2 regions of the Rhizobium sp. P43 genome follow, and region 1 is predicted to be linked to the other one. Evidence: riboswitches for the same ligand, from Rfam matches in the RefSeq annotation. Region 1 holds a riboswitch; the other holds the start of a gene.
What was found. A riboswitch is a leader RNA that binds a small molecule or an ion and turns the genes downstream of it on or off. The one in region 1 is predicted to bind thiamine pyrophosphate.
Positions count from the first base shown of each region.

Region 1 (3,381 bases):
CAGAGCAGCCGAGACATCCGCCTCGGACAGTGCGCCACGGCCGGTCAGTCCATTCAGAATGGATCCAAGACGGTCCTGGAGGTTCTCAAACATCGGCTCTTCCTTGCATGGTCAGGGGAAACCCAAACCTCGGTCTTCTCCACGCGGAAAACAAGACGCAAAGCCAAAAACCACCCGAGGGCGCAACGCGCTGTCGGGTGTTGACCTCCGGGATCTCTTTATACCTTTTCGGGTCCCGGTCGGCGGCTTGGAGTACTCGTCTCTTCGCAGATTGCGGCGGATAAACAGGAAAACGGCCTGGAAGTCAAGCAAAGTCCCGATTTTTCGGGAGATCAGGCACATCGAGCAATCTGCAGTGCGCCTATTGCCGTAGAATTGACGAAACCACATATGGGTGAGCCATGAACAGACGCAGCTTTCTCAAATGGTCGGGCTTCGGCCTCGTTGCCGCAACACTCGGAGGTCTCGGCTTGCGGGAGGCACATGCGGGCAACCGCTATTACACCGGTCCGATCTCCGATCATTTCGACGGCAAGGTCTTCTTCAACCCGGGCGGAGAAGAGCCTCGTGGCTTCACCGATCTTCTGCGCTGGCAGTTCGGCGGCGGCAAGATCGAGTGGCCGAGACCGGCCCAGGCTACCGATGTCGTGACGACCAAACCGGAACCTCGCGTCGAAGGAAGCCGGCTTGTCGTCACCATGGTCGGTCATGCGACCCTGCTCATCCAGACAGCAGGGCTCAACATCCTGACCGACCCTGTCTGGTCCGAACGCGCAAGTCCCGTCTCCTTTGCCGGACCAAAGCGCAACAATCCGCCGGGCGTTGCCTTCGACGACCTGCCGAAGATCGATATCGTCATTGTCACGCATAATCACTACGACCATCTGGATACTGCGACGCTGAGGCGCCTCTTCAGGCGGGACAATCCGCGCATCGTCACACCACTCGGCAATGACACCATCATGCGCGACGACATGCCAGGCATGGTGGCAAGCGTCATGGATTGGGGTGACCAGATCGAGATCGGCAAGGGCGTCAGCATCCATTGCGAGCCCTGCCATCACTGGTCGGCCCGTGGCATGGGCGACCGGCGCATGGCGCTCTGGGCTGCCTTCGTCTTGGAAACTCCGGGCGGCAAGATCTATCACATCGGTGATACCGGCTATGCCGAGGGCAAGCATTATCGCGAGCTCAAGGCCAAGCATGGCGACATCAGGCTCGCCATCATGCCGATCGGTGCCTATGAGCCGCGCTGGTTCATGAAGGCGCAGCACCAGAACCCGGAAGAAGCGATAGAAGGCTTCCGCTTAAGCGGTGCGGCCTTCGGCATCGGCCACCATTTCGGCACCTTCCAGCTGACCAATGAAGGCATCGACGATCCGCCAAAGGCGCTGGCCGTGGCCATGTCCTCAGCCGGTATCGGCAATGACCGCTTCAAGGGATTGCGACCCGGCCAGCAATTCGAGGTGCCTCTGACAAACGCTTGAGGCCAAAAATACAAGAGACAGGGGCTCGTTGACACGGCTCACGCTTTTGGCCAGACTTGGCGCATTCACCAGGGGTGTCCCGACAAGGGGCTGAGATATCGCTACGCCAATCCCGATAAGGACAATGGCAGCGCGGTGACCCGTTGAACCTGATCCAGTTCATACTGGCGTAGGGACGGTGCGAGCGCTGCAAAAACGATGATTCGGAATCCGAATCCCGTGGCGTCTTTCCATCATTCCGCCTGACATGACTGGGTCTCCAACCTGAACACTTGGAGCTCAATGATGAACATTGCCCCTGACTTCAACAGGCCCGACGTCACCACCGGGCCGCTTCCCGCCTCGACCAAGATCTTCTTGGCAGGGGACATCCACCCGGATATCCGTGTGCCCCTGCGCCAGATCGCCCTGCACCCGACCTCTGGCGAACCGCCTGTGAATGTCTATGACGCGTCAGGTCCCTATACCGACCCGCAGGCGACAATCGCCATCGACCAGGGGCTTGCCCGGCACCGTCTCGACTGGGTCCAGACACGCGGCGATGTCGAGGCCTATGACGGCCGCGATGTAAAGCCCGAGGACAACGGTTTTGTCTCTGCCGACAAACTGACACCGGCGTTTCCCGTGAAACATCAGCCGCTTCGTGCCACGGGCGGCAAAGCCGTAACACAGCTTGCCTATGCCCGCGCCGGCATCATCACGCCGGAAATGGAATATGTGGCGATCCGGGAAAACCTTGGCCGCAAGGCCATGAAAGAAGCGCTCACCCGCGACGGCGAAAGCTTCGGCGCCGCGATCCCCGATCACGTGACGCCGGAATTCGTCCGCAAGGAGATCGCCTCAGGGAGGGCAATCATCCCCGCCAACATCAACCATCCGGAACTCGAGCCGATGATCATCGGTCGCAATTTCCTGGTGAAGATCAACGCCAATATCGGCAATTCGGCCGTCACCTCCTCCATGGCCGAGGAAGTCGAGAAGATGGTCTGGGCGATCCGCTGGGGGGCCGATACGGTCATGGATCTCTCGACCGGCCGCAACATTCACAACATCCGCGACTGGATCATCCGCAATTCGCCCGTACCGATCGGCACCGTGCCGCTCTACCAGGCGCTGGAAAAGGTCGGCGGTATCGCCGAAGACCTGACCTGGGAGGTCTATCGCGACACGCTGATCGAGCAGGCCGAACAGGGCGTCGACTATTTCACCATCCATGCCGGCGTTCGGCTGCATTACATCCCGCTGACCGTCAACCGCGTGACCGGCATCGTTTCGCGCGGCGGTTCGATCATGGCCAAGTGGTGTCTGCATCATCACAAGGAGAGCTTCCTCTACGAGCATTTCGAGGAAATCTGCGACATCTGCCGCGCATACGATGTCTCCTTCTCGCTGGGCGATGGACTGCGGCCCGGCTCGATTGCCGATGCCAATGATGCCGCCCAGTTTGCCGAGCTTGAGACGCTGGGCGAGCTGACCAAGATTGCCTGGGAGAAAGATTGTCAGGTGATGATCGAGGGCCCCGGCCATGTTCCGATGCACAAGATCAAGGAGAACATGGACAAGCAGCTGAAGACCTGCGGCGAGGCCCCCTTCTATACGCTGGGGCCGCTGACGACGGATATCGCACCCGGCTACGACCACATCACCTCCGGCATTGGTGCCGCGATGATCGGCTGGTTCGGCACGGCCATGCTCTGCTACGTCACGCCGAAGGAGCATTTAGGCCTGCCCGACCGCGACGATGTGAAGACCGGCGTCATCACCTACAAGATCGCAGCGCATGCCGCCGACCTCGCCAAGGGCCATCCGGCGGCCCAGCTGCGCGACGATGCACTGTCCCGCGCCCGGTTCGAATTCCGCTGGGAAGACCAGTTCAACCTCTCGCTCGATCCGG
Region 1 is NZ_CM161539.1:3,822,187-3,825,567, reverse strand. It holds gene ffh (signal recognition particle protein) at 1-93, opposite strand, end outside; gene AC1PUL_RS19030 (MBL fold metallo-hydrolase) at 402-1,487, shown strand; TPP riboswitch at 1,548-1,681, shown strand; gene thiC (phosphomethylpyrimidine synthase ThiC) at 1,773-3,381, shown strand, end outside.

Region 2 (3,381 bases), 570 kb from region 1:
TCGCGCTTCTCCGTCTGCCGCTGGATTTCGGCCGAGAACAAGGATGATCTGGAAAAGTTCATGACCCAGCGCCGTGGCGACATCTGCCGCGATCTCGACGGCGACCCCGTCTTCATGGCCCAGGACCAGTTCTCTCTGCGTTATGAATCTGAGCGGTACCCGGCGATCAAGATGGTCGCCATCAAGGAATATCACGTCGCCAAGGCGGCGTGAGGCCTGGCGGGCGGTGGCGGATTTACCGCCGCCCCTGCAAAGCCTGACGTGTGTGGTTATTCTGCCGGTCTGATCCAAAGCGCCTGCGCGGACGTGAACTCGACCCGCAGGCGCTCATAGCTTGAAATCGTCGGATGATCAGTCTTAAGCGGATGCGTATGGGTCGCGGTAATCACCGCGACATCGGCGCCCGCTGCTTCTCCGGCCTTCACACCAGCTAGCACATCTTCGAACACCAGGCAGCGGGACGGATCGACACCCAGTCGCTCGGCGCCGAGCCGGTAGCCGGCCGGATCCGGTTTGCCGACTTTCACATCCTCGGCTGTCACGATCTTGACCGGCTGCGGCAGGCCGGCCGCCCCGATGCGGGCACGCGCAAGCGCCGACGGTGCAGATGTCACGATCGCCCAGCGCTCCGCCGGTAGGCTGTTCAGAAAGGCGATTGCGCCCGGGATCGGCACAATGCCGTCGAGATCCTCGATCTCGCCGCGCTCTATCTCCAGCGCTTCCTTGACCACATCGATGCCAGGCAGGTTCAGTGCGCTGATCGTGTCGATCCCCCGCTTGCCATGCATGGTCGGCAGGAAGGCTTGCAGATCAAGGCCATGCTTGAGAGCCCAGCGGCTCCAGACGCGTTCGGCGGCGGCGATGGAGTTGAGCAACGTGCCGTCCATGTCGAAGAGGAAGGCGTCATAGGCGCGATCAAAGAGCCGGTCGGGGGCGTGATGCAAGGTCTTGGGTCCTCTCTGTCGGTCGCGTCGTCACGGTCCCCTAACCCCTCTTGCAGAGGGCTGCAAACACTTAATCGGGAGTGCGGCCGATGGCAGGTGACAGGCCCTCCGCTCTCGCCTAATCTCCCGGCCATGAGACAGGGGCGTCCGGTGCAAGCCGGGCTGAGAAGTACCCTTTGAACCTGAACCAGATCATGCTGGCGGAGGGAGTCGATTGGGTGCCATGTCGGGCTTTCCGCGTCTGCCCAGTCGCTTCTCCGCCAGAAGGGAGAAGCAGCCATGACATCCACCTCCATCCGCAACGTGCTCTCGATCGCCGGCTCGGACCCGTCCGGCGGCGCCGGCATCCAGGCCGACCTCAAGGCTTTCTCGGCCCGGGGCTGCTACGGTATGGCGGTCATCACGGCGCTCACGGCGCAAAATACAAGGGGCGTCTCGGCGGTCGTGCCGCTCGATCCGGATTTCGTTGCCGAGCAGATCCGCATGGTCTTTGCCGATATCAGGGTCGATGCCGTGAAGATTGGCATAATCGCCAATGCCGGGATTGCCTCAGCCGTGGCGGAGGCGCTGAAGCCGCATCGTGGCATTCCCGTGGTTCTCGACCCGGTGATGATCGCCAAGGGTGGGGCCTCGCTTCTCGATCCCGATGCTGTCGAGGCGTTGACCTTACAACTCCTGCCGCTGGCGACCCTGCTCACCCCGAACCTGCCGGAGGCTGCGGCCCTGCTCGGCGACCCGGAAGCATCGGACCGTCGCATCATGGAATCTCAGGCCGTCCGGCTGACAGCGCTCGGCCCGAAGGCCGTGCTGGTCAAGGGCGGACATCTCTCCGGAGCAGAAAGCCCGGATGTGTTGGTTGCGGATGGACAGGTCAGCTGGTTCGAGGCCCGCCGCGTCGAGACGTCCAACACCCACGGAACCGGCTGCTCGCTGTCGAGCGCCCTGGCGGCGGAGCTTGCGAAGGGCAGGCAGCCGCAGGAAGCGGTCAGTATCGCAAAGGCCTGGCTGGCTGAGGCTGTTGCGGCCTCCGGCAGGCTGACGGTCGGATCGGGACACGGCCCGGTGCACCACTTCCATGCCATGTGGGCGGAGCCCGCGCTTTCGTGATGCCAAAGGCGGAGAAGTGCAGACAAAAAAGAAAACCCGGCGCTGGAGACGCCGGGTTGAAGTGAACTTGACTGCGTGGGATTAATGATCGGCCTTGATAAAGGTTCCGTTCTGCAACTCCTTCATCGCCTGCATCAGCTCTTCGCGTGTGTTCATGACGATCGGACCATGCCAGGCGACCGGCTCCTTGATCGGCTTGCCGGTGACGAGCAGGAAGCGGATGCCCTTGTCGCCGGCCTGCACGGTAATCTCGTCGCCGGTGTCGAAAACGACCAGCGTCCGGTTGCCGGAAAGGTCGCGGATGTTCAGCTCCTCGCCCATGTATTCCTTCTCGACCTTCACGCCGAAGGGCTTGGAGGCATCGCGGAACGAGCCGGAGCCGGCAAAGATATAGGCGAAGGCCGAGCGATAGGTGTCGACCGGGAAGGTCTTGCGCTTACCCGGCGGCACCGAGATGTCGAGATAGACGGGCTCGGCGGCAATGCCGTCGACCGGGCCGCTCTTGCCCCAGAAGTCGCCGCAGATGACGCGCACGGCGGTGCCGTCGTCATCGATGACAATGGGGATGTCGGCAGACTTGATGTCCTGGTAACGCGGCTTGGTCATCTTCAGCGAAGACGGCAGGTTGGCCCACAGCTGGAAGCCGTGCATCCGGCCGGCGAAATCACCCTTCGGCATTTCCTGGTGCAGGATGCCGCTGCCGGCGGTCATCCATTGCAGGTCGCCGGCACCCAGCATGCCGTAATTGCCGAGACTGTCGCCATGTTCGACGGTGCCGGCCAGCACATAGGTGATCGTCTCGATGCCGCGATGCGGATGCCAGGGAAAGCCGCGCAGATAGTCGCTCGGCTCGTCATTACGAAAGTCGTCCATCATCAGGAAGGGATCGGTCATCGAGGGATCGCCGAAACCGAAGACGCGGTGCAGCTTCACGCCCGCGCCCTCCATGGTCGGCGTGGCGCGGCTCTCATGCTTGACGGGACGGATGGACATCAGGGGATCTCCTTGGGTCGAGTGACTTGCTTGCCCGGGAATATATGCGAGCGGTCGCTGCCGCGCAGGTGGGGCTGTCAGAACGCAGTGTTCACATTTGCGCCAATCCGGCGCGCAAGAAATGTTGCACTGCCCGACAAAATTTTGTCATGAATGGGCTCATGTTTGCAAATCATTAGTCTATCGGGCGAAGACTGTTGAAGATCAGCAATCGGTTCGATTGAACTGGGGCAAAATCATATGTGTCGTTGGGTGGCTTACCGCGGTGTTCCGATCTTCCTGGAAGAACTTGTCACCTCGCCTGCGCATTCCCTGATCGAGCAATCCCATTGTGCGA
Region 2 is NZ_CM161539.1:3,255,155-3,258,535, reverse strand. It holds gene AC1PUL_RS16280 (peptide chain release factor 3) at 1-213, shown strand, start outside; gene AC1PUL_RS16275 (HAD-IA family hydrolase) at 270-944, opposite strand; TPP riboswitch at 1,074-1,170, shown strand; gene thiD (bifunctional hydroxymethylpyrimidine kinase/phosphomethylpyrimidine kinase) at 1,224-2,051, shown strand; gene AC1PUL_RS16265 (pirin family protein) at 2,133-3,044, opposite strand; gene AC1PUL_RS16260 (class II glutamine amidotransferase) at 3,285-3,381, shown strand, end outside.
Region 2: another riboswitch for thiamine pyrophosphate. It lies ahead of thiD (bifunctional hydroxymethylpyrimidine kinase/phosphomethylpyrimidine kinase); the one in region 1 lies ahead of thiC (phosphomethylpyrimidine synthase ThiC).